One region of the Phocaeicola sp. genome, then DNA from elsewhere that is predicted to be linked to it. Evidence: riboswitches for the same ligand, from Rfam matches in the RefSeq annotation. Region 1 holds a riboswitch; each other region holds the start of a gene.
The links. Region 1 has a riboswitch for cobalamin ahead of ACZM60_RS00945 (TonB-dependent receptor). Riboswitches for the same ligand answer to the same signal wherever they lie in the genome.
Positions count from the first base shown of each region.

Region 1 (6,753 bases):
TTCGGATACCAGTGCAGGACCTACCGAATAATTGCCAGAAGTAGAGAAGTTGGTGTACAAGGCTCCTATACCAAACCTTTTGGAAAACTTGTAAAAGGCATCCACACTGCCCTGAATGCCTCCATCATAATTACCCCGATAATGCAATCCGTACGGAGATAGATTCGAATTGAGCAACCAGCCATAACCTATTCCTGCGGAAACTTCTACCTTTTCAGCGTGGGATGATTCAACTTGGGCATGCAAGGAGCATGCAAGAAAAGTAAACAGAACTACTAGATAAACGTTTTTCATATACATAATGATTTATTCAACACACCAGAACAATAATCACACTAATAAAGACATTTCCCCAAATTATCAGATGTGACAATCCAACAAAACTAAGCCCCCCTTAGTAAACACGCTTCAAGTCAAGCTGCTTGAAGTTTTTATCATCCGAAATGTCAGTTCTTATCTGTAATTGGTCCTGAGAAAAATACAATATCCACCAGTTTTTAGTTAAAGAGTAGTCACTACCAGGAGCACGCTCTTCATCGTAAATGCTCATAATTTTTGACTCATAACTGTACTGAAAAGCAGAGATATGACCATTTATGGTATATGTGCCATCTCCTTTATCATAAAAGACTATCTTAATTCCGGACGATCTTTCTACTTCTCCGTCAGACATTTCTGTCAATGTCCCTTCCCAGTATGTTTGTTCAATATGTCCGTCGAATACCTCCCAAGTAGGAACTGCATCAGTTTCATCGTTACATGACGACAAGGTGAACAACAGGAACATACATAACAGACTGCTTAAAAAATGAATTGTTTGGGTTCGCATAATACTCTCTAAATTTTTAATGGTTAACTGAATATACATCAAATCTTCGATTTTTGTATTACAAATGTAGAACAAAATCAAGCATCATACAAGGAAAAGAGGGTGACAAGAGGTAGACATTAATAAAGAATCAATGTATTGATAATCAAAACAATAAAATAATTTTTCAAAGAAAAAGGTAGACACAATGAAAAGAACGAGTGAACATGCCGCTTTTTAAGGTATATTTTAAGCAGTTTTCAAGCAATTCACTGATAAAACAATCAAATTATTTATATTTGTAATAGTCTTACAAACATTCAGTATGAAAAATAAAACACTCATCATCATTGTCATCATAACAGCAACCGCAGCCGCCCTTTCACTCGGCATTTACCAGAAAAGGACACACCAAATAAATGCTTCACTGCTGCAGATTGAGCAACTGATGCATGAAAGACCCGACAGTGCCTGGAAGATACTACAACACATGCCACCCATTTCGCAGGTACGTAAAGAGGAACAGGCACTCCATGCACTGCTATTCACACAGGCACAATATAAAAACTACATTCCGGTGAAAAGCGATTCACTGCTCCAGATAGCGGAAGCATACTACCGGACAAGCAGCGACTCCCTGCACAAGGCATGGACACTTTTCTATCTGGCACAGTATTACAGGGATTCGGATGAAAAGGAAAAAGCACTCTCGTATTTTCAGCAGGCGAATATAGCAAGCCGGAATATAGAAAACAATCAATTCAAGTTCCTGCTCAATTTGCACTGGGCTAATTTACTAAGCGATGAAGATGCTGAGAATAAAGGAATCGAAAAATATCAAACGGCAAATAAATATGCTATTTTACTGAAAGATACTTTAAAACAAATTGATTTATTCGAAAGATGGGGATGGTGCTATCTATTAAATGGGAAATATAACCAAGCTGATAGCCTTTTTAAAGAAGCTATGTCACTCTCTATGAAAACAGAAATAAAATTTTTAGAAAAAAATCTGTTAGCTCAATTAGCCACTACTGCCTATTTAAAAAAGGAATATTTTCTTGCTCTAAACTTAATAAACCGTAGCATTTCACTTGAGAAAGATTCTACTGAATTGTATCCTTTATGGGCAAATAAAGCGAATATCTTTTTAAGCATGAACCAATATGATTCAGTACGTACCTATTTACAAAAAGACATTAGAAATTCTACACTTTATCAAAAAGCAGGAAAACAAAAAATATGGTATCAGTACGAAGAAAAAATGAATAACCTTCCCAAAGCGCTGGAATACAGCAAGCGGTATGCCGAACTGCTGGATACCATTTATCAAAAAGAACTATCCTCTAAAATAATAGAACTCCAACACAAATACGACTATTCCTTGATCCAGAGTGAAAACAAGCTGCTGAAAATCAAACGGCAAAGACTGTATATATCACTGACAGCCATCTGCATGGCGGTATTGACCGTAGCTGTCATATTCTTCTATAAACGCAGGGAAGAGAAACGCAAACTGGCAGAACAGATGCGATCAAAAGACGACCTGATGAAGGAAATGAGGCTGCAACTGCAAGAAAAGACCATCGACCTGCATGCTGCACAGGAAAAAATCATCGAAAAGGAAACAGCTCTGGACAAAGAACTTTCACAAAGGGAAAAGATGAGAAGCGAATACTCTTCAAAGGAGGCTGCCATGAGAAAGGAAATCCTGCGCCACAGCGAAATCATCAGAAAAATGGAACAGCTCAATAAAATGAGCCAGCAGGATAAAATACAAAGCCGGTCGGTAGTGCTCTCCGACGAGGAACAGGACAATCTGGCGGAAGTTATAAACATCTGCTACAACAACTTTACCGACCGGCTTTGGAAAAAGTTCCCGACACTGACAAAGGCGGACATCTCGCTTTGCTGCCTTATCAAAATCGGTATCTCAAACAGCAACATGCTTTACCTGCTCGACACCAGCAAGGTCGCCTTGAAGAAACGGAAAAACCGCCTCAAACACGACAAGATGGGTATGGACGAAAACGATTCCCTGGATGAGTTTATCATGGAATTCTGACAAGCATTATGCTCACTCTTTCACCCATACATGTTCTATCTCTACGACATACATTTTATGGAATCCGCCATGTCCTTCACCGTACCAGCGGCTTACCAGTGAGGCATCGATAAACTGCTCGGGCTTTATCATATCGGCATACAGTTTTCTGCATTCCAGGATCATACGTGCCTGCTCGTAGGCAATGTTTCCTTCGGGAGTGGCAAAAGGTTTCAGTCCGGTAGCCGCTACCTTATCAATGTCGCGCCCAGATTTGGAACCACAGATTTTATGTATATCTTTATGCTCTTCGCCCAGGAAAGACAGGGTAAGCGTTTCTCCCTCTTCAATAAACTGGTAGGTATAACGCTCGGGACGGATGAAAATAAAGGCTACGGGCTTTGCCCACAAAACACCGGTTCCGCCCCAGCTTGCCGTCATCATGTTAAACTTTTCCTGTGTTCCGGCCGTTACCAGCATCCATTCCTTACTGATAGCGTCGAACATGTTATCTTTCAGTTCCGATACATTTATTTCTTTCATACATGCATATATTTAATGGTTCATCAAGGCAAAACTACTAAAATTATCGGTACCCTGAGAAAAACGCTTTCAGAAGTCACTGAAAATTTGTACAAACGTTTATATTTTTTGTACAAAAAATAAAAAAACGTCAGCACGAATCAGACAGGCTCTCTGCATCTTCCTGCCCGAACTTCCTCTTTTCCCTGTTTCTTTTTTTTGATATTTCATGAAACTCCTGAACGAAAGGAGTATACAAAAACCATTTCTTAAATAGCAAAACTGTATTAAAATTCAGAAAAAATAAACTATCTTTACCACCGATTGGTTCCGGAAGGTTGGTTCGACCCGACGGATTAAAAGGGAATCGGGTGAAAGTCCCGAACAGTCCCGCTGCTGTGAAGCTCATCAAGCACGTTGACAATTACTCATTGCCACTGGATAAAACCGGGAAGGTGTCAAAGCGTGTGAGTCAGTCAGAAGACCTGCCATCGTTTTTATTAATTAACCGAACTCGTGGGATAGGACGGTTGAACGTTTTACATAATGCTTAATAGACTTCACTATGCGGTAATGTTTACCCTGCTGGTGTGGGGTATAAACATTTGTGTACCGGTACATGCACAAAACAAGTTGGACAGCCTTCAACATCTGAACGAGGTTGTTGTGACGGCGCGTGCCGTACAGAAAGAGATTTTTCCGGTACAGGAATTATCGGGCAAGCAGCTCCATCAGCTCAGCTCGCACAACGTGGCCGATGCCTTGCGCTATTTTTCCGGCATACAGATCAAGGACTACGGAGGAGTAGGGGGACTGAAAACGGTGAATATCCGGAGTATGGGAACCAACCATGTAGGTGTGTTCTACGACGGCATCGAGCTGGGAAACGCACAAAACGGTACGGTCGATCTGGGAAGATTCTCGCTCGACAACATAGAGTCTGTCACGCTGTACAACGGACAGAAGAGTGCCATTTTCCAGCCGGCAAAGGATTTCGGCTCGTCGGGCTCCATCTATTTGCAGACACGGACGCCTCAGTTCGAGGAAGGAAAGAAGTATAACGTAAGGGCTTCGTTCAAGACGGGTTCGTTTGGTGTGGCAAATCCTTCCGTTTTGTGGGAGCAAAAGCTCGGACAACGAATCAGCAGTTCGTTCAGTGCCGAGTATCTTCACTCGTCGGGAAAATACAAGTTTACTTACCGCATGCAGGAGGGATATGATACGACGGCGGTGCGGCAGAACGGCGACCTGAATGCCTTGCGTGTGGAAGGAGGGCTGTTCGGACAGCTCAAGCAGGGATACTGGAAGGCGAAGGCTTACCTGTACAACTCGGAACGTGGATATCCGGGGGCAATCGTCCGCAACAAGTTCTCGCACGAGGATCGCCAGTGGGATACGAACTTCTTTACTCAGGGTACATTCAAGAAGGACTTTACACAGTGGTACAGCCTGCTTGCCAATGCGAAATATGCATACGACTACCTGCATTACCTGGCCGATCCTAACAAAGACGAGTCGCTGATGTATGTCAACAACCATTATTACCAGCAGGAAGTATACACATCGGTAGCCAACCGATTTAATCTGTTTTCGTGGTGGGAGGCAAGCTTTTCGGCAGATTATCAGTTTAACCTGCTGAATGCCGACTTGCGCGACTTTGTTTATCCGCGCCGGCATACGCTGCTGGCATCCATCGCTACGGCCATGCGCTTCAAGCAGGTGGAACTTCAGGCAAGTCTGCTCGAAACGTTTGTACACGATACGAGCTCGGGCACGCCTGCTCCCGACAAGCAGAAGCTTACTCCTTCGTTTTTCGTGTCGTGGAGGCCTTTTCCGCAAAGTGGCCTTAACCTGAGAGGTTTCTATAAACGGATCTTCCGGATGCCTACGCTGAACGACCTGTATTATACGTTTGTAGGGAATATCAACCTGGAACCTGAGTTCACTACGCAGTACGACTTAGGATTTACGTACAACCGTACCTTCAACAATACGTGGCTGCGCTCGCTGGAAGTACAAACGGATGTGTACTACAACGAGGTGGAGAATAAAATCGTGGCCACTCCTACGTCGAATTTCTTCCGCTGGACGATGGTCAATCTGGGAAATGTGGAAATCAGAGGGGTGGACGTGGCGCTTCAGACCGGCTGGAAGATCGGACGTGACCTGACGGTAATCAACCGAATCAATTATACGTACCAGCGGGCACAGGACTTTACCGACCCCAAAAGTGAGTTTTACGGAGGACAGATTCCGTACATCCCCTGGCACAGCGGTTCGGCCGTGGTGAACCTGCAATGGCGCTCATGGGAGGCTAATTACAGCTTTATCTATACCGGAGAACGTTATTCTTCGCAGGCCAATATCCCTTATAATTACCAGTTGCCGTGGTATACCAGCGACTTTTCGGTTTCCAAAGGACTAAAAGTGTGGAAGGGGGACCTGAAGCTGACGCTGGAAGTAAACAATTTATTGAACCAGCAGTACGAGGTGGTAGCCTGCTATCCGATGCCCGGTACCAACTTCAAGCTGATTGCCCAATATAACTTTTAATCATTCGGACCATGAACAGATATTATTTTTACCTGACAGCCTGCCTGATTTTGTGCTTCCTGAGCGGATGCCGTCAGGAACTTCCGATGATTCGTTCGGAAGTGGAATATGTCACCCTGCCTTCGGACCCGCAGTCTGTCGAGGGATTCTTTCTCGTCAATGAGGGGAATATGGGAAGCAACAAGTGTACGATCGATCATTTTGACGCACGTACAGGAAGCTATTTCCGCAACATTTATCCGGAACGGAACCCCAATGTAGTGAAGGAGCTTGGAGATGTGGGCAACGACATCGGCATTTACGGCAACCGGTTGTATGTGGTAGTAAACTGTTCCAACTTTGTGGAGGTGATGAATGTGCACACGGCAGAGCATATCGGCAGCGTGAGTATTCCCAACTGCCGCTACATTGTTTTCAACAGCGACAAGGCGTATGTCAGTTCGTACGCCGGTCCGGTACAGATTGACCCGAACGCGCGTCCGGGAAAGGTAGTGGAAATCGATCTTGAAACGCTCCAGATCACGCGGGAGGTGGTAGTAGGTTATCAACCGGAGGAAATGGTTATCAACAACGGACGACTGTATGTGGCCAATTCCGGCGGGTATCGTTTTCCCAATTACGACCGTACCGTTTCGGTAGTCGACCTCCAGTCGTTTCAGGTAGTCAATACGATTGATGTGGCCATCAACCTGCACCGTATGGAAATGGATAAGCAGGGACGCATTTATGTCAGTTCGCGCGGAGACTATTACGGTATCGGCTCCGACATTTATGTCGTCGACTCCCACACGGAAAAAGTAACCGGCAGACTGGGTATTGCCGCCAG
Region 1 is NZ_DBMACV010000002.1:95,897-102,649, forward strand. It holds gene ACZM60_RS00925 (porin family protein) at 1-294, opposite strand, end outside; gene ACZM60_RS00930 (hypothetical protein) at 395-829, opposite strand; gene ACZM60_RS00935 (hypothetical protein) at 1,134-2,873, shown strand; gene ACZM60_RS00940 (flavin reductase family protein) at 2,886-3,395, opposite strand; cobalamin riboswitch at 3,682-3,881, shown strand; gene ACZM60_RS00945 (TonB-dependent receptor) at 3,948-5,927, shown strand; gene ACZM60_RS00950 (YncE family protein) at 5,939-6,753, shown strand, end outside.

Region 2 (6,753 bases), on a different contig from region 1:
TTATTTCGTAATTACGAATTTCCGTATTCTTTCCGTACTCACTGCCAGCCAATTCATACCACGTATCATCGGGCAGACCGTTGCCGTTCTCATCTTTCGACACCAGTACGATACCTGGTTCGGCACTTCCTCCCAGACGATCCTGCCAGGCATTCGGATTGTAGTTGGCGTTACCGTAAATCTTGAAATCGTACTCTCCGGCGACATTCGGCACAGGCTGAGAAAAGCCCAACACGATATATCCTCCATATGCCCCCAACGATAACAAGGACTTCTTCTGAAGCCGCTCGGTGGCATAGTCCAATACCTGCTGTTTGGTCGTAAAACCTTCAACGTAAGCCGTAGTAGTCGTATTCATATACTGCGTAGGTGCAGGAACATAATCGAGCACCTTATCGGCATAGGCAGCCATCCCGTCCGAATCATCCGGATTCTCCGGCGTATCGACATTGGCTGCCTCATCGCGGAACAGTACGGTATTCGGGTTCAACCCTACCCCGCTCAAACGGAACATGAGCTCACCCTCAGGTGTGAAGCACAACAAATCACCGTCTACCTGATAATTGTAGGCTTCGGTGATATATATATTACTGCTATACGGATTCACCTGAATGGAAAACGGACGCTCTATCTGGGTTCCGTCGGTGATGAACCGACTTCTCACCACCTCCCCTGTAGTCAGATTGAAAACCTTGAAGGCCGTCTGTCCGGTAGCGTAATCGTAATTATAGAGATAAGCCGTGTTGTAATCGAAGGCAAAGTCCATGACCGGCTCATCATATATCTTTTCCACTACATCCGACTGCGTGTTTATCTTCACCAGTTTATAGTCGCCTTGTTCTATCTGTTCGCCTTGAGTGGCAACCCATACACTATGATCGGGACCAGCCAATATTTTCCCCGGATTGGGACCGACCTCTATCTTCTTGCTTTCTGTAAAGGTCGACAGATCGACAACAGAAACCGTACGGTCTACTCCTATCCCAGCCCAGTCCAATCCACCGGAATTGGAAACGTAAAGTTTACCGTCCTGCACACACAAGTCCTCCGGATTACGCCCCACTTCCGTAATACCGTCTATCTCCAGCGAAGTCGTATCGATACGGACTACTGTTCCATCGTAAGAACAGACATAGGCCTTTCCTTCCTCAAAAGCAATAGCACGAGGCTGACGGGAACTGCCATTATCGGTCAGCATCGGAATCTGTTTGATGGAAAGCCCTGTCTGAAGGTCTACTACCTCTACCGTACTCGAAACATTCACAACTATATACAACTTACTGCCGTAAATATCCATGTCATTGGCCGTATCTCCCAGCCCACGATGATTCAGCGCACGGAAATAATCGTACGAACAAGTCCCCGTCTGAAACGAATACCTTGCCAGCGTACTGTTGTTCAGGTTAAACAGTCCCTCGTTCAATATATACATTTCCGCCGTTCCGTAATCCTCGACTACCCCGTTCGCCTCACCTGCCACATAAGGTTTATCTTCCAGATCGTCGCAACCGGCAAACAGGAGAGCCAGCGAACATACTATAAATACCAGCTTCTTCATGCACATCAATATTTAACCCCGACCGTAATACGGAAAGACCGTCCGGGCATCGGGAAGTTTTTCACAATTTCATAATTCTTATTCGCCAGATTCAGCACCTCGGCCGACAGGGAAATATCAGTCTTTCCCCATCGAAAACTACGACGGGCAGACACACTGTGATCGGTATATCCATTCAAACGGTTCTTGGATATATTCTGTCCCAGTGCATAACGCTTGCCCGAGAACAGCATGGAGTACGACAAATCGACCCACGGCGTTTCGAGTACGGCCTGTCCGGAGCCCGAGACACGCGGTGTATACGCTATCTGATGCTTATAGGTCTTTCCTTCCAGCGTAGAAGGATCCGGATTGGTGACATCCAGTGCCCGCTGGTACGTATAATTTCCCGACAGAGTCAGCACATACTTCTTCACCGGTTGTATGCTCAGGCTTGCCGTAAAATCTATTCCCTTTATATCGACCTTACCGAGATTGACCATGCTCCAGATAAACAGATTCTTGGTAGGTATAGCCACTATCTTATCTGTCACCCGGTTGGAATAAGCATCCACCGTAACCGAAACATAAGAAAGCCAGTTGGATACACGCTTGCTGTATGTCAGCCCGACATTCAGCTGACTGGCATTTTCCGGTTTCAGACGAATGTTCCCTGTCTGTCCGTAATACAAGTCATTGAAACTCGGCAAGCGGAAAATATCTTTATAGAAAAAACGAATACGAAAATCTTCGGAAGCAAACGGCTTAAACGATACGCTGGCATATGGAGACAATTTCCGATGCCCTCCGGCACTATTACCTTTGGCTACATCCTCATAAACCACTGTCGACAACAGAGAAGCCGAAAGTGTCATCCACTCATTGACATATTTGCCCGCCAGCGCGGTGAGCCACGAATAGCGTACAGGCTTGGCAAAATCTTTCAAGTCGCAGTTCATGCGGTTAACACTTCCGTCGGTCGAAAGAGAAAAAGAAAGACAATCCAACGCACGAAAAAGTACGGCTGCCGAAAGATAATACTCCTGCTGGAAATAACTGTTTTCACTCTGTCCGGTAGTTCCTTTATAATCAGGGTCCAGATAATGCTGGTACATCCAGTTCCATTTACCCGATGCCTGAAAGGCCCACTTACGGTTGAACTCTTTCTTATACTGGCTTTGGACAAACATATTCTTGTCCCATAAATGCTGGGAGGAATAATCGTAATACAGTGTAGTCGCATTGGGAAGTCCGCGAGATGACTGGTAATAATAAGCCTTCAGCCTCCACTGTTCCGTATCGGAGAAATTACCAAACAAGCCGGCCTCAGCACGAAAGGTCTGTACATCGGTATTTTTACGCTTTTCACGGCTGGACTGATCGCCTTCATCACCATAATATAAAGTATAAGGGTAGTGCCCGTCGGACGACATCCATTCGGCATTGGCCGTCAGTGCCCATTTCGCTCCCAGCTTCTGCTCCAGCAAGAGCGAAGGATTCAGCAATCCCCACGAGCCCGATTTCAGCGAAGCACTGAGATTCGTCGGCTTATTGTCGTGAAAAACAGGAGTCAGTGTCTGGATATTCAAGATTCCTGCCGAGGCGAAAAATCGCGCAGGCTGAAAAATCTGGTCCCCCTGTCCGTTGCTTAGTATCAGACGGTCTACGTTCTCCAGCGAAAAACGCCCGATATCCACCTGACCGGCCTGACAGTCGGTTACAGCAATCCCGTCGTATCCCACTACCGTATGCTGTGCTCCCAGACTTCGGATGGAAACCGTTTTCAGTCCTCCTATCCCCCCGTAATCTTTTACCGTTACTCCCGAAAAATGTTTCACGGCATCGGACACCTGCATCACATTCAGTGTTTTCAGTTCCTCACGGGAAAAAATCTGGAGAGGAGCGGCTGAACGTACTTCACGCGTCTGGTAACGGTCGGACACCACCACCTCCGGTATGGAATAAACCTTCGTGGTATCTACATCCTGCCCGCCATAACATCTCGCTGCAAACCCGACCAGCATTATCCAACTACATACGATATACTTCATTTTTTCATACATTATAATTACAGCCAACGGATTTCTCCGCTTCTGCGTCGCTTGCGAAAATAAAGCATCGGGGTGAACAGAAAGAATATGTACCGACAGATCATCCCACGCTTTTTCCTCGAAAGCTGTGAAGAAACTATGCATGGCAGGTCTTCTGACTCATTCCTATTGCAGACTACCTTCCCGGAAAATCATTCCAGTGGCTTGAGCGATTGCCTGCAATATACACGGAATTTACAGCAGCGGGACTGTTCAGGACTTGCACCTGATTCCCTTTTAATCATCAGATTATCCAGTGAAAAAGAGATAACCTTTTGAACCAATGCGTCACAAAGGTAGAAAGTTTTTTCAATAAGCCGAAAATATTCCGTAATTTTGTAGACAAGCAACTAAAACATATAAATTATGGCAAAAGAACTCGAATTGAAGTACGGCTGTAATCCTAACCAGAAACCGGCACGTATTTTTATGCAAGAAGGAGAACTGCCTATCGAAGTATTGAACGGACGTCCCGGATACATTAATTTCCTGGATGCACTGAACGGATGGCAGTTAGTGAAAGAACTGAAAGAAGCTACCGGACTTCCGGCCGCAACCTCGTTTAAGCATGTGAGCCCTGCAGGTGCAGCCATCGGTCTGGAACTAGACGATACGATGAAAAAGATTTACTTCGTAGACGATCTTCCACTTTCTCCGCTGGCAAATGCATACGTACGTGCCCGTGGAGCCGACCGTATGTCTTCATATGGTGATTTCATCGCACTGAGCGACGTGTGTGATGAAGCTACCGCCCGTTTCATTCACCGTGAAGTTTCCGATGGAGTGATTGCTCCGGGCTATACAGACGAAGCGCTGGAAATACTGAAAAGCAAACGTAAGGGTACATACAATATTATCAAGATAGATCCGTCCTACCGTCCTGCACCGATAGAACACAAAGATGTGTTCGGTATTACATTCGAACAAGGACGTAACGAAATCAAGCTGAACGGTGACAATCTGTTTGCCAACATTCCTACTCAGAATAAGAACTTCCCCGAATCTGCACGCCGCGATCTGATGATTGCCCTGATTACACTGAAATATACCCAGTCGAACTCCGTATGTTACGTAAAAGACGGACAGGCTATCGGTATCGGAGCCGGACAACAGAGCCGTATCCACTGTACCCGTCTGGCTGGAAACAAGGCAGATGTCTGGTATCTGCGCCAGCATCCGAAAGTTCTGAACTTGCCATGGGTAGAAAAAATCCGTCGTGCCGACCGTGACAATACCATCGATGTTTATATCAGCGACGAGCATGACGATGTGCTTGCCGACGGTGTATGGCAGCAGTTCTTTACCGAAAAGCCGGAAGTTTTGACTCGCGAAGAGAAACGTGCATGGCTGAATACACTGAAAGGTGTTTCACTGGGTTCAGACGCATTCTTCCCCTTCGGTGACAACATTGAACGTGCTCACAAAAGTGGTGTAGAATACATTGCACAGGCAGGAGGATCCGTACGTGATGATCATGTAATCGCTACTTGCGACAAATATGGTATTGCCATGGCATTTACAGGTATCCGCTTGTTCCACCATTAATAAACCGCAATAACTCACAAACGATAAAGGCGGACAACACCGGCACTCTTTTTCCGGTTGTTGTCCGCCTTTTTGTTTATCTGTTCCTTCACTCAGAATTTATATCCTACCGTAGCGAAAATAGCCAAGTTACGAGGTCCGTGTTTCCACATACGAGCCAAACCAAATTCACCTTCTATACCTACCAGATAATGACGGAAATCAAGGTTCACACCCGCTTGTATACCTGCATCGAAACGACGAAGACCATCCCATATTTTCACATTATTCAAACAAGCATCATTGAAAGTAGCCCAGGACGAAGTAACATCATCCGTTTTCTGTTCAGTTTTACCTACAATACCACAACCGATGTACCCTCCTCCGGCTATCACAACATCAAAGTTTTTAGGAGTTCCTATATGAAAAGCAGCCAAAATCGGCATTTCAAAATAATTCTGGTTGACAGTTTGCTTCGTATCACCCATCAACGAATATTTTGCACCCTTCGAAGTCCAGTTTAACCCTGTCTGAAAAGACATCCATCCTGTAAGTGGTATATCCACCCCGACTCCGATACGCTGGTTAAACAAAGCTTTTGCCGGTCCATAACCATCTCCCATCCACGAAGAAGCTCCTAAACCAATTTTTAAATTCCACATTGTTTCTTGTGCGTTGACAAACATTGCCGACAGAACACATAATACTAAGAGATACAGTTTTTTCATAGTCAAGACTGTTTATTGTTGAGAAAATAAGATACGCTTATTCCAATTAAGGTCATTGAGAAAAAGCTTCTAAAAACAAATATAAGCATATCACTCAACATTCACAATCTAAATTTTGGAAAAAGAATCACGAAACAACCATAATGACTATAATATCCGACTTTTTTACATCTTGTTCTTTCCTAACTGAAAATAAATTACCCCTGCTGTATGAATCGAACAAAATATACAACAGGGGCAACGGTTATACAACCCATACAGACTTTCTTGCCTGATTATACCTTTAAAAAGGTTGCATTAAAATTCATAATCGATACCGATAGAAATATTCTCTCCCTCGAGAGTTACGCCAAAACCATCAGATCCTTTGAAATAATCATCACGATAACCAGCAAAACCAACTTTAGTGATAAAGCTGAAGCTATGATTTAACTTAACAGCCAGCCCCGGCTTCAAACCGATTTCAAAACCATTCACAGCATCTCCATGTTCAGCTTTTGAAGTAGAAAAGCCTAAACCCATATCGATAAACAAACGTACAATTTTGTTTTCATAGAAAGAATAACGAGCATACGGAGCTATCGCAAAACTATTTATATGTGAGGATATTTTTGCATGCTCATCATCATAAGATGTAGTACCCTTATGAGAATACGATAACTCTCCACCTATAGCCCAACGTTCATTCAAGTTATAACCGAAATCAGGCGAAATCGAGAATGTATTAATGTCGGCATCACAATCTCTCCAAAGACTGATACCACCTCCCAAATACATTTCCTGTGCATACGACGACAAAGCAGCCATCAACACAACCACAAGCATTAAAATTTTCTTCATGATTACATAAAAAATTAGTTAGTTATACAAAATA
Region 2 is NZ_DBMACV010000028.1:29,485-36,237, reverse strand. It holds gene ACZM60_RS07365 (YncE family protein) at 1-1,564, opposite strand, end outside; gene ACZM60_RS07360 (TonB-dependent receptor plug domain-containing protein) at 1,564-3,561, opposite strand; cobalamin riboswitch at 3,717-3,927, opposite strand; gene ACZM60_RS07355 (phosphoribosylaminoimidazolecarboxamide formyltransferase) at 3,994-5,172, shown strand; gene ACZM60_RS07350 (porin family protein) at 5,265-5,879, opposite strand; gene ACZM60_RS07345 (outer membrane beta-barrel protein) at 6,177-6,719, opposite strand.
Region 2: it holds a riboswitch for cobalamin, as region 1 does, so the genes downstream of both, ACZM60_RS07360 (TonB-dependent receptor plug domain-containing protein) here and ACZM60_RS00945 (TonB-dependent receptor) in region 1, are expected to answer to the same signal.

Region 3 (6,753 bases), on a different contig from region 1:
AGGAATATTTTTAAAACGGAAATAGCCTTCAGCGTCAGTAACCGTTCCTTCTCCCGTTTCTACAATCAATACTGTAGCGTAAGGCAAACTATTTTCCGTACCTTTTTCTATCACGTGTCCGGCTATGATATTTCCTTCCTTCACCGGTTCGGTTGCTAAGCTCACCAAAGAACATAGCAATCCCATTATGAATAAAATATGTTTTATCATTTTATATTAATCTTTTCTTTTGTTACTTATTAACCTGTTCCGCCAAGACTTACCTGCAACATGAGATAAAGAAGCCTGGTTTGGACATAATTCAAGCCTTCCTCCGGCAAGCCTTCATTAAAGGCCATCCGAAGTAACTCACTTAAAATCAATCCAAATACAAAAAACAGGCACTAATTCGGTTTCCTATTTTTATTAAATCAAATGAAAAGATTAATGGGAGGTGCACGCAAATAAATCCCTTCCCCGTACAATGCCAGGGTATGGAATGCATTAAAATTAAAAGTTAATAAATAAAGTAGAGGAAAATCGGGACAGACTGATTCTGCCGTATGCCAGTCTAACGAAGTAAATGTAGACAAATAATGCAATGTGAGTGCTTGCCCGCCCGAATGAGAATGATGTTCAGTAAAAGGATGCGAATGGACTATAACAACCCCGTTCACCTCGTGTATATGGACATACAGTGTCGTAACCGTATAATATACCGCAAACAAGGTTAAAAGGCCCAACGCCCAAATGCGTATATGACGCGTTTTTACTTTCATCGGGCACAAAGATACGTGAAGTTATCATTTAAAAAAAATGAAATACCTTAAAACATATTATAACGATTTAAGCCATCCATAATACTTTGTACTTTTTCCATATAAAGACAGGAATCCGGAAAAAATTATAGTATATGGAATCTGACAAGATACACCCGTAAAGTCAAAGTAATGGAAACGGGCCTCTATAAAATAAAAAAAGCGATTGTTCGTATGAACACCGCCGATTTCCTAAAGAACCCCCATTTAAGGGTTCTTGCATCTTTTTCTCATCCAGTTGTTGTTTTGTTTGTTATCCTTCCTTTTCTTTTCTACCTTAAAGCAATCTTTCTAATCCTATTTCAACTAATTCCTGAAAACATTTACCTTTTTATCCTAATACCTTAAAATAAAAACCTAAAACTTAATACCTTAAATCTAATACCTTTTACTAAAATTGCTTTTTTACCTTAAATCTAATACCTTTTTTCAATTACCTTAAAATCTAGTCTAATACCTTTGTGTATCTTTATTATCTTTTGGTTTCACAACCATGATGCAAAGGTATGGCTTTCTATTTAATCGGCAATAAGATGGATGCTTTTTCTTCTATAATAGACGTTTTTCTTGATTTATATCATGGAACAATTTATTCATTCGTGTGCGACAACGAAAAGCATACACTACAAGGAGTTATTTATGTGTCAATTTAAGTATACGCTGGTTGCTGCTTCCCCGAAATTCCAGCTTCGGAGAATATAAAGATTGTTCAAAACGCCCGTCAACCAGTACATCAATATACGCCAATATCGGCTTGCGTTGCGGATCGGCCAGCAACTCTTCATAAGTATATCCCGTATAACACCAAATGTTCTGCTGCGTACGCTCACGGAATTCACGGACAAGAGAAAGAAACTCTTCGGGTGAATAGAACGGATCTCCTCCCGAAAAAGTAATTCCATCCAACAAAGGATTGGCATTGATTGCCGCTATCATTTCCTCTATTTTCTCCCGGGTAAGAGGTTGACCTGCCTGTGGATTCCACGATTCCGGATTATGACATCCCCGACATCGGTGTGTACATCCTGACAAATATATGGAGAAACGTATACCGTCCCCATCGACTATCGTTTCGGAATATGTATATAAATAATGTAACATAATAAAATTCAGCCTTAATCTTAACCACGATCCGAAATGAAAAAGGCTTTCCTACATACAGATATCTATTCCCCAAGGGGACTACTACACAATATCCGAACCTGTATGCAGAGAAAGCCTCTATTAAATAACAAACGAATGAATTAGCAGTGTTTTACTCTATCGCGTTCTTCTGCGCGCTTTGCCGAGTTCCAACTGTTTAAATCTCCGGTCAGATATCCGGTAATACGGCGCATGCGTAGAATATTTTCACTGTTGCAGATTGGACATTTATCGTAAATAACGCCTTTGTAGCCGCAGTTATGACAGGTATCTACCGGATGATTAATCGAACCATAACCGATACCTTCGTCATGCATTACCTTTACAATCTTGGCAATTGCTTTCACATTTTTCTGAGCCTCTCCGTCCAGTTCAACATAAGTAATGTGTCCTCCTCGCGTCAACGCATGGAAAGGAGCTTCACATTTTATCTTTTCTACGATCCTGATGGGTTCTTTCACATCGACATGAAATGAATTCACATAATAATCGCGGTCGGTTACCCCTGGTATCACACCATATTTACGACGGTCCATACGAGTAAATCGTCCGGAAAGCCCTTCAGCAGGAGTAGCCAGTACTGAATAGTTCAAATGATATTTCTGCTTAAATTCTTCTACTACACGATTCATTTCTTCTACAGCTTCATACAATGTGTCCCATGCCTTCTGACAATGTCCGTGTCCTTGTCCGTACAGAGCTACCATGGCATTGTGACCGCCAATGAAACCAATACCCAATGTTCCCTGATTCAGTACGTCACCTACCTCATCGTTCGGATTCAGCTCACTGCCTCCTTTCCACACATTGTTACTCATCATGAACGGAAACTGCCGTGCCAGTGCTGTACGCTGATACTGATAGCGGGCATAGAGCTGCTCGGCTATGAAGACAGCCATATCGTGTACTGAATTGATAAACGTTTCTTTCGCCAGACGTTCTACGGCATCCTGTCCCTGATTCTCAGCTACACTTTCAGCCTTAATACGCGCCTCGATGGCAAGACGCGGCAGATTCATGGTAGTAAACGACAAGTTTCCACGTCCCAATGAAGTCTTTTCACCGTTCAGATTTTCGAATACACGTGTACGACATCCCATCGTCGCCAGTTCATAACGGTAGCGTTTCGGATCGCTTGCATCCCATTTTTCGTGACGATTGAAAGGTGTATCAAGGAACATGAAGTTCGGAAACAAAGCCTTGGCCGTTGTCCGACAAGCTTTCAGAAACAAATCAAAGTTTGGAGCTTCAAATTCAACTTTCCCATCCATAGCAGCTTCAAAGTCCTCCATCGCACGTTTATAGTCTGCTTCAGAATAAGATACTCCATCTTTTATTTTGAATATCTGAATTGGAAATACAGGAACCTCTCCACGTGTACCTAAGCCTTCGATGGTCGCTTTCAATAATTCTTCTATCACCATTCGTCCTTCAGCCGAAGTATCTGTTCCATAATTGATTGAGCTGAACACTACCTGATTTCCTCCACGCGAATGCATCGTGTTCAAGTTATGGATAAATCCTTCCATAGCCTGATGAGTATCCTTGCGTACCTGAGCATACGACTTACGTAAAATGTGTTCCAGTTCACCGGCCGTCAGTGTAACGCCTTGTCCGGCCGCTGCCGAAAGGAAACTTTTCTTTTCATCCTCTGTCGGAACAATAGAAGTAAAACACTGTTTGGATACAGTCAGTATCGCAGCCTCATCCAACTGTATATCTCTCATATCAAGATAAAAGGAAACAGACGATGCTACTGCTTTCTGAAAACTCTTGAGTACACCTTTTGCCATGAAAAAATCGAAAGCCGGAATTGCCTGTCCTCCATGCTGTTCATTCTGGTTGGTCTGGAAGATAATAGTTGCCAGCGTTGCGTAACTCTGAATGGATTGCGGAGTACGGATACTTCCATTCTTTGTATGAAAACCACGTTCAAACAGGTCATCAAGATCATATTGAATACAAGTTGTTGTCTTGGTTGGATAATAATCCAGATCGTGAATGTGAATATCTCCCAACTGATGTGCTTCAGCATACTGCTTGGGCAAAAGGTATTTATACGTATAATCTTTGGTAATCTCCGAAGCAAAAGTCATCATCTGTCCCGCCGGAGTATGACTCGACATGTTAGCGTTGCTCAGATTTACATCATTCTTGTCGATAGCCACAATGCCATCCATAATGTGCTTCATCTGCGTTTTGCGGTCGCGTTCTGTATTTCTCCACTGGCGATAAATGATGTATTTCTTGGCAACTTCAGGCTGCACTTTCATCAATTCTGTTTCTACAAGGTCCTGAATCTCCTCAACTCCGATCGTCGGATTCTCAAAATGAGCAATAACACGCTGAGTAATTTCATCAATCAGCTCTTCCTGATGAGCCAGTCCTGTGGCATTGAAAGCTTTACTGATGGCATTTGTAATCTTTGAAGGCGAAAAGTTTTCCCGCTTCCCGTCACGCTTGATAATACAGATTTCAGTTAAATTCATACTGTTTGCTTTGAAAAGTTAATAAAAAGATTGGATTTGCTTTTCGTGGCAGGTCTTCTGACTGATCTCTCCCCGGCAGACACCTTCCCATTGTATTCAAACAATAGTGGCTTGCACATGCATTGTCTCCGGTTCATTAAGAATCACAGCAGCGGGTACTGTTGCCGATTTACACGACATTCCCTTTTGAAACGCTTATGTTACCTAACGAAAAGCTCTACAAAGATATATCTTCTGATCGAATAAATAAAAACGGACTAACAGATGTTTTTCTAAATTGAGCAACTTTTAAAACGCAAAACCAACCTACAGACACATACAGAGCGTACAAACGGACAACTCTTATTTATATAAACTTTTCTATTTGGATAATTAGATTTATTTCTTATTACTCTAAACAAGGAATAATCTTTTTCTTGTTTTCGGGTTTCCTATTTGCAAAAATACAGATCGGAAACCCGAAAACGGTATAATGATTTATTGATTGACGGGCTCCAGTCCCATTTGCTTTGCCTTCTTAAGCATAAACTCAAAAGCAGCATCGTGTTCATTAGGAATAATCCCATCCAGAATAGCGTCCTTTATAGAGCTTTTCAGACTGCCGATTTCCCGACACGGCTGCAAGTTGAATACCTTCATAATCTCAGCACCATCTACCGGCGGCTGGAAATTACGGATACGATCCTTTTCCTCCAAGTCTTTCAGTTTCTGACGTACCAGTTTGAAATTGTCGAGAAAGCGTTGTTTGCGCACTTCATTCTTCGAAGTAATATCTGCTTCACACAGCAGCATCAAATCGTCAATATCATCGCCAGCCTCGAAAAGCAGTCGCCGAACAGCCGAATCGGTCACTTCTTCATCGGCTATCACAATAGGACGCATATGAAGACCGACCAGCTTTTGAACGTACTTCATCTTTTCATTCATAGGCAACTTCATCTTCCGGAAGATTTCAGGTATCATCTTTTCTCCGATGAAATTATGATTATGGAATGTCCATCCTACACGAGGATCCCAGCGTTTAGTGCGCGGCTTTCCAATGTCGTGCAACAAAGTAGCCCAGCGCAACCATAAATTATCGGTAACCTTTGCAATATTGTCTACCACTTCCAGAGTGTGATAGAAATTATCCTTATGTCCTCTTCCATTTCTGACTTCTACTCCCTGCAAAGCAACCAGTTCCGGGAAGATCAGTTCCAGCAGTCCGCAACGGTCTAAGTCAACGAAACCTTTCGAAGGTACAGGTGAAAGCAATATTTTATTCAATTCATCGGCAATGCGCTCCCGTGAAATAATCTTGATGCGCTCACGGTTACGGCTCAGGGCATCAAATGTTTCATCCTCTATAAAGAAATTCAACTGAGTAGCAAAGCGAATGCAGCGCATCATGCGTAAAGGATCGTCACTGAATGTTATATCCGGGTCAAGAGGAGTTCGTATGGTACGTTCCTTCAGGTCGTCCAGACCGCCGAACGGGTCTACCAGCTCTCCAAAACGAGCTTTATTCAAACATACTGCCAATGCATTTATGGTAAAATCGCGGCGATTTTGATCATCTTCCAACGTTCCGTTTTCTACAACCGGCTTACGGCTATCATGGCTATACGATTCTTTTCGAGCTCCAACGAATTCAACTTCCACATCGTGATACTTCACCTGTGCAGTTCCAAAGTTCTTAAAGACAGAAACATGGGCACCACGTCCCAACTTCTTTCCGAACGCTTCGGCTATCTCAATTCCACTGCCTACTACTACCACATCTATGTCTTTCGACGGACGATTCAGGAATATATCACGCACGTAACCTCCTACCACGTAACATTCCAGTCCCAGTTCGTCAGCAGTTTCGGATATCAGATTGAATATTTTGCCTGTAAAGTGTTCTTTCAATTCCATGTTTATTACAAAATTAGCGTGCAAAATTACAAAAAAATGAAAAGCCTCGCAGGGAATAACTGATTTAATTGTATTTTTGTTCCGTAATAAACTGATTAATTATATGAAAAAGATAACTTTAGCAGCCGCAGCCCTGATTGTATTATTGTCAGGATGTAACAATGACAGCAAAAACGCAGGAAAACTGTTCCAGCGCGCGGAACTGGCTTTTGCTGCGGGCGACTATAACCTTGCACGGTTACAGATAGACAGCATACGCACCTATTATCCCAAAGCTGTAGACGTACGGAAGGCGGGCATCCAGCTCATGCAGCAAATAGACTTGCAGGAACAACAGAAAACGCTAACTTATCTGGACAGCATGATGGTCGTCAAACAGGCAGAACTCGATTCTATAAAAGGCAATTTCGTGCTGGAAAAAGATACGG
Region 3 is NZ_DBMACV010000012.1:9,023-15,775, forward strand. It holds gene ACZM60_RS03775 (TonB-dependent receptor) at 1-210, opposite strand, end outside; gene ACZM60_RS03780 (DUF8478 family putative metalloprotein) at 411-758, opposite strand; gene nrdG (anaerobic ribonucleoside-triphosphate reductase activating protein) at 1,431-1,898, opposite strand; gene ACZM60_RS03790 (anaerobic ribonucleoside triphosphate reductase) at 2,042-4,429, opposite strand; cobalamin riboswitch at 4,460-4,654, opposite strand; gene ACZM60_RS03795 (CCA tRNA nucleotidyltransferase) at 4,907-6,325, opposite strand; gene ACZM60_RS03800 (hypothetical protein) at 6,429-6,753, shown strand, end outside.
Region 3: it holds a riboswitch for cobalamin, as region 1 does, so the genes downstream of both, ACZM60_RS03790 (anaerobic ribonucleoside triphosphate reductase) here and ACZM60_RS00945 (TonB-dependent receptor) in region 1, are expected to answer to the same signal.